2 regions of the Sedimentibacter sp. MB35-C1 genome follow, and region 2 is predicted to be linked to the other one. Evidence: riboswitches for the same ligand, from Rfam matches in the RefSeq annotation. Region 2 holds a riboswitch; the other holds the start of a gene.
What was found. Region 2 has a riboswitch for FMN ahead of RBQ61_RS11490 (ECF transporter S component). Riboswitches for the same ligand answer to the same signal wherever they lie in the genome.

Region 1: it holds a riboswitch for FMN, as region 2 does, so the genes downstream of both, ribD (bifunctional diaminohydroxyphosphoribosylaminopyrimidine deaminase/5-amino-6-(5-phosphoribosylamino)uracil reductase RibD) here and RBQ61_RS11490 (ECF transporter S component) in region 2, are expected to answer to the same signal.

What each region holds. Positions count from the first base shown of each region.
Region 1 covers NZ_CP133188.1:605,173-608,595, reverse strand. Annotated here, with positions in the region: gene RBQ61_RS02920 (bifunctional 3,4-dihydroxy-2-butanone-4-phosphate synthase/GTP cyclohydrolase II) at 1-49, opposite strand, end outside; gene RBQ61_RS02915 (riboflavin synthase) at 64-702, opposite strand; gene ribD (bifunctional diaminohydroxyphosphoribosylaminopyrimidine deaminase/5-amino-6-(5-phosphoribosylamino)uracil reductase RibD) at 684-1,784, opposite strand; FMN riboswitch at 1,930-2,044, opposite strand; gene RBQ61_RS02905 (alpha/beta hydrolase) at 2,147-3,094, opposite strand; gene RBQ61_RS02900 (DUF5131 family protein) at 3,243-3,423, opposite strand, start outside.
Region 2 covers NZ_CP133188.1:2,398,578-2,402,000, reverse strand. Annotated here, with positions in the region: gene RBQ61_RS11495 (MFS transporter) at 1-605, opposite strand, end outside; gene RBQ61_RS11490 (ECF transporter S component) at 800-1,411, opposite strand; FMN riboswitch at 1,638-1,751, opposite strand; gene spoIIIAA (stage III sporulation protein AA) at 2,044-2,976, shown strand; gene RBQ61_RS11480 (hypothetical protein) at 2,963-3,423, shown strand, end outside.

The sequences.
Region 1 (3,423 bases), 1.8 Mb from region 2:
CCTGTCGAAGATCTTCCAGAGCTTCTTCAATGGTGTTAAATTCAAACATTTTCTTCCTCCTTTTTAAAAACCATGTTTCGCAAGAAATCCGGCCGTAATATTACTGGTTGACTGCGGTGCGTTCATTAGCCGCTCTACATACTTTCCGATACAGTCATTCTCCAGATTGACAATATCGCCAGTGCGTTTTTCCGATAGAATAGTCTGTGTTGCGGTATGGGGTATGACGGACACGCTAAAACTCTCTTTATGGACTTTAGCTACTGTCAGACTGATGCCGTCTATTGCAATTGATCCTTTTTCTATAATATATCTTAAAATATTGGGGCTTGTTTTTATGGTGTACCAAGTAGCATTATCATCTTTGGTAATGGATGAAATTGTACCAATTCCGTCGATATGCCCAGAAACAATATGACCGCCGAACCTGCCGTTTGCAGGCATCGCCCGTTCCAGATTAACTGGACTTCCTGCACGCAGTGTTCCAAGAGAAGAGCGGTTCAGGGTTTCATGCATTACATCAGCAATAAAGCTGTTTTGAGAAAAAGAAGTAATGGTAAGGCATACGCCGTTGACAGATATGCTGTCCCCAAGGTTAGCGTCTTCCAAAACGCTAAAGGCTTTAACAGTAACTTTAGCGGAATCCTTTCCTTTGCGGATACCTTGTATATTTCCAATTTCCTCTATGATTCCTGTGAACATCTGATAACCTCACTTTCCAATAAAATATCTTCACCTATCATCGTAAATGTTGGTTGGCTCAGCAGAAAGGCATTTTCAGGAGAGCGGACACCAAGACCATCTACTGGCGTTTTTCCGTTACCACCAAATATTTTGGGAGCAATATATGTCTGAACCTTATTCACAATTCCGCTTTGCAAGGCAGACCAGTTCAAAGTTCCACCGCCCTCCAACAAAACACTATCAATATTTCTCTCACCAAGAGCCCTCATCAGGCAGTTTAAATTAATGTGGCCGTCTTTTTCAGGAAGCACCTCGATATCACAGCCTGCTTCCAAATAAGGTCTATGCTTTTCAGGGTCTGTCACCGATGTGGCAAGGAGAGTTCCAGCATTGTCTGTCGATGTGACAACCCTTGCTTGCAGAGGTGTTCGCAAGTGGGTATCACAAATGATGCGCAGAGGGTTTCTGCCATTTTCTATCCGACAGGTCAACAGAGGATCATCGGCAAGGATGGTGCCGACGCCAACCATAATGGCAGAGTAGCGGTGTCTGTGTTCATGGACATGCCGTCGCGCCGATTCCCCGGTAATCCACTTGGATTTGCCGGTGGAGGTAGCAATTTTTCCATCAAAAGTCATGGCGTACTTCATAACTACATAAGGGGTTCTGTTTTGAATGTAATGAAAAAAACTTTTGTTGAGTTCATCGCATTTGTCTTTTAATATGTTTTCTGTTACTTCAATTCCATGGGATCGAAGAATTTCAACACCTTTTCCTGCGACTAATGGATTAGGGTCGGAAGAACCGATTACCACGCGGCGAATGCCGCTTTCAATAATTGCTTCAGTACAGGGAGGTGTCTTGCCATAATGGCAGCACGGTTCAAGGGTAACATAAAGCACTGCGCCTGCTGGTGAAGATTCGCAGTTCGCAAGGGCATTTCGTTCAGCATGCAGCGTTCCGTATTTTTGGTGATAACCCTGCCCAATTATTTTGTTGTCTTTCACAATCACAGCGCCTACCATGGGATTGGGGTTTACCCATCCACAGCCCCGCCCTGCGAGTTGAATTGCAAGCCGCATATATTCTATGTCTTTCATACAATGCCTCCAGAAATATAAATACCCTGAACAAAATCGTTCAGGGTATTCATAAACCGCAGTATATTATGCTATATTTTGCAAATAAAAAACTCTGGAATAAAGGTATTCCAGAGCAGAAATTGCGTTTACAAGAAAACTGCAATTGTATCTTCTTTTATCCAGACTGTACTGTCGGCTTCGGAATTTCACCGAATCATGCCTTGCGGCTCGTGGGCTTTACCACCGGTAGGGAATCTAACCCTGCCCTGAAGATGTTATTCAATTGTTAATATTATAGCATCTGCTTTGTACTTTGTAAACTAAAGAAATCGTTTTTGTTTAAATTTACAAAATTTCCATAAAAATACAATGATTTATTTTCAGTTAATATATTCTTCAATGAATGAAAATATTTCGGTGTTATATCGGTCCTGTTCATCCCAAAACGAGAAAAGGTGTTCTGAACCCTTGTATGTTATAAGTTTTTTTTTGCTGTGAGGTATTTCATTGAAAAGATTTTCCGACATATAGTACGGACATTTTCTGTCGATTTTACTATGCATTATGAGTGTGGGTATATTGTTATTTTTAATTTGTTCTACCATATCCACATCCGAAAACGAATATCCATAAATTAAATTACAAAAGACGCTTCCAAATGATGTCAACGCTTTCGCAGGAAGAAGAATTTTTGCTTGAGAGATTTCCCAATAGATTTCATCATACATGCTGCTGAAAGGACAATCTATAATAGCAAAGTCCAAATGTTTATTTGCATGTTCGGTTCCAGAGTAATATGCTATTGTAGAAGCACCCATAGACTGGCCTAAAGTTCCGACAGTATTATTGTTGGATTTTTCTTTCACAAAGCTAACAACCTGCTCTAGATCAAGACTTTCCAAATATCCAAAGGTCACAGTTGCAGCGGTATTTTTGCCATGAGCACGCTGGTCATATAAAACTACATTCCAACCATTTTCTAAGAATACCTCTGCCAAAGGGTACATTGCCATATGATTGCTTTCATGCCAATGAACCAAGATTATTGTCTTATTTTCGTATTCTTCGTCTTGGCAAATATAGTAAACAGGTATTGTATGCCCTGCCTCAGATATTATCTCGTAGGTGTATGTACTGGTCTGCCATGATTCATTAAATGCTTCAATAGTATATTTGGTATCTTGAAAATAAAGATTAACAATTTCGTTAGTATGCTTTTCCGACATTTGAGCCGGGATGTATGCAAGCAAAAATTCAATTAAAAACACAATTAAAAACATAGCTGCAAGGATGAAAAAAACAGCTTTTGTAGTTTTATTCTTTTTCAACTGCACTTATCCTCCATGTATAGTACATAAATTACTTTATAAGTTATATTTCAATAACTAATGTTTTGCGCGTATCAGTTTTATGCGAATGTTGCCCAGTATAAAATTGGCTTATAAGCATGTTAACCACTATAACAAGCGGTTAAAATTAAAAGTCTATATTTGCTTTTCTGGCTTGACTGCAAAGTTGACGAACATTCAAAGTATAATTCTTTCCATCTTTTATAAAATATGTTCCACATTGTCGAAATTCAAAATGTGTACTCTTAATTTTGCATTGCTCTCGTACAGATAATACCCAATTATAATTTAATGGCCTTGCGTTATAA
Region 2 (3,423 bases):
ATACTTATGCGTTCTTTATTTTCCGCGCTTCCAGTATCCTGTATAAATGTAACAGATAGTATAGTAACTACAATTGCAAGAGCTATCCTCATTATAACATTTAAATCATAATTTCCTATTGATAAAAAGTATGTGCTAGAAATTTTGGGAAACACACCTCCGGATAAGGCGCCTGCAGATAATCCCAGCGCTTCAAGAACTGCAAGCCTTGAAGTAATGTTGTGAAGCTTGTCCTTGCCGAAGTTATCAATGTAATAATCAATAAAAATTGCGTCAAATGAACCTGAAGCCAAAGCTCTGCTGAATCCGTAAATTATCATTCCAAAACATAAAAAAATAAAACCTTTTCCGACTAAAATCACAAAAAAACTCAGCGCTGACATAATTAAAGAAAAGCAAAATGTTTTTTTTCTGCCGAAAACATCTGCAATAATTCCGGTTGGAACCTCCAACACCACAACTGTTAACGCATAGATTCCTAGTAAAATAGAAAGATTGAAGATGGTTGCTCCTTTATCAAGGAGAAGCAAACTTAGTACCGGAGTAATAAGTCCAGTAAGGTAATAATTGAGAAAAAGGATTAAAGAATAAATTTTGAGTTTCATTTATAATTCCTTTCTAAAATTGGTATAATTTTCTTGTTAACGTTATTCATTATAATACACAATGTATTTTTCAGTCAAGAGAAACAAAATAAAAGGCACATACTCAAACCCTGGACTTAAAATATCATGTTGTTTCAATGACATGATCATAGTCTAAAGTAGAGTACGAGCCTTAAACTCAGCAATATATAAAATTATTTATGAAGAATAGGTGACACTTTTTTGTAAATCAGCAATGTAATTGATGAAATGACTACACCCTTAAATATATTGAACGGTACAACTGCGTACAACACAAGAGTTTTTAAATCCGTAATGGCAGGATTCAATAAATTTCCCATATTTACGAAAGCCTGTATAGGTGCTCCATATATTTTTGCATATACGGGAAGAAGTACATAATAGTTTATTAATGAACCGACAGCAGCCAGAGTTAATGTTCCGGCAAGCATTGCTATAATAGCTGTCCCAAAGGACTTTTTATGTTTGTATATACAGCCGGCAGGAATTATAAAGGAGCATCCTACTATAAAGTTTGCTAATTCGCCTATTCCTCCTGTATCTGTTCCGTTTAATACAAAATTTATTAATATTTTTACAAATTCAATTGCTACTCCCGCTACAGGGCCTAGAGCAAACGTGCCCAAAAGTACAGGAACCTCGCTGAAATCCAGCTGGTAAAAGTTCGGCGCAAACCACAGCGGAAATTCAAACAGCATCAGAACTGTCGCTACCGCTGACAACACACCTACTTTTGATACTACCTTTGCATTGTTTCTTTGATTCGCTGAAATCATACTTTTCATATTTCCCTCCTAGAATTATAAAGATATCAGAGGACTAAGACCATTTAAAAATATCACAGTCTCATTCAACAAATTTTTTGCTCGCTATCGCTCACACAATTTGAGAATTCGTTGCGGTTGACCTACCAACCATTTTTTTATAAAAAATGGGGTTAGGGCATACAAAAAACCTCTGAGATCTTCAGAGGCTTATTTCGATAGAAATTTCTGCTCACTTTTAGGCAAGTAATCTCTTCTACCATCCAGACTCTACTGTCGGTATTGGAATTTCACCAATTCAACCTTTCGGTTCGCGGACTTTACCGCCGGTCGGGAATTACACCCTGCCCTGAAGATATTTACACTGTAATTATACCATCTTTTTTATATTTGTAAATACCATTTTAAAAATAATTTGATAATTTTTTATCTATCTATTTGAAAAATTAAATTCTGTCTCTTTAAATTTAAAAGGCACAGTTAGATTTCAGTTTAAAACTTCGACGATTCCATTTAAAGAGTTTACATTCCTGCTGTTATTTACGTGTCATCTGCGATTTATCTATATAAAATTATATATACAAATTATCATAATTTTATATATTCATAATATTATAGATTAAGGGGACAAGATTTAGTACTTAGGAGGAAAAATGAATGATATCTTAAAATTCTTAAGCAGCGGTGTAAGGAATGTTATGTCCAAGCAGTCAGATCTGATTGGCAGAGATACTGTTGAAGTAAGACTCAGGATTAATTTTCCCATAATGATAAAAAGAATAAAATTAGACGATTTCTTGAATTTTAACTACATAATCAGCAAAAAAGATATAGATGATACCATCTCAAATCTTACAAGAAATTCAATTCATGCATTTGAAAAGGAAATAAGAAACGGATACATAACCGTCGAAGGTGGTCACAGGGTAGGACTTGGAGGTGATTGCATATATGAAGGTGAGCACTTTAAAGGTTTTAAAAATATCACTTCATTAAATATAAGAATAGCGAGGGAATATCCCGGATGTGCAGAAAAATATATAAAATATTTTATAAGCTCCAGCAAAAATATCTACAATACTTTAATAATTGGCCCCCCTCTGTCTGGTAAAACGACATTTATCAGGGATGTATGTGCAAACCTCAGCGATGGAACGTCAAAACCGTATTATAAAGGCTGCGATATTACTCTTATAGATGAAAGGGGAGAAATATCGGCGGTATACAATGGTACACCTCAAATGCATGTGGGGAGACGTACGGATGTTCTTTCATATTGCATGAAAAAAGAAGGATTTATAATGGGAATACGTGCACTCTCTCCAAAAATAATAATATCTGATGAATTGGGTTCAAAGGAAGATTTCGAAATTATTCAATATGCAATTAAAAGTGGTGTAAATATAATAGCAACTGCCCACGGCTTCGGCCTGGAAGACTTGAAAAAAAACATATATATGAAGCCGATAATTGATAATAAGCTTTTTGACAGAGCAATAATTTTAAAAAATAACAAAAAACCCTGCATTGTCAAAGAGGTTTACGATTTTGAAAAGAATAGGGTGATATTTAATGATTTGGATTAAATCGATGTTGTTCGTCCTGACTATAGTAACCGTAAAACTAATTTTTAAATTCATAAATGATTACGGAGACAAATGTATAGCAAGCATGGAAGAACTTTTGAATTTCACGGACTATTTAAGAACATATTCATGTGATATGAAGCTGTCATATGAAGAAATATACCTGAAATACAATTACAAAAATGATGAAACCAAAAAAATCTGCAATAAACTTCAAGAACACCTGATACATAAAAAAAATAAATATGAGCTGGAAAATTTCATGAAGGAGCTAATACACACACCGGATGACTTTAACAAATATTTTTCAGATATTGTTGATTATTACGGAAGTGCCTATTCAGATGTGCTGAATAAAAAACTTCTTTTTACAATCAGGGAAATGGAGAATTCAATGAAAGGCTTTGTGAGGTCACACACTGAGAAAAAAAATCTTAACAACAGAAT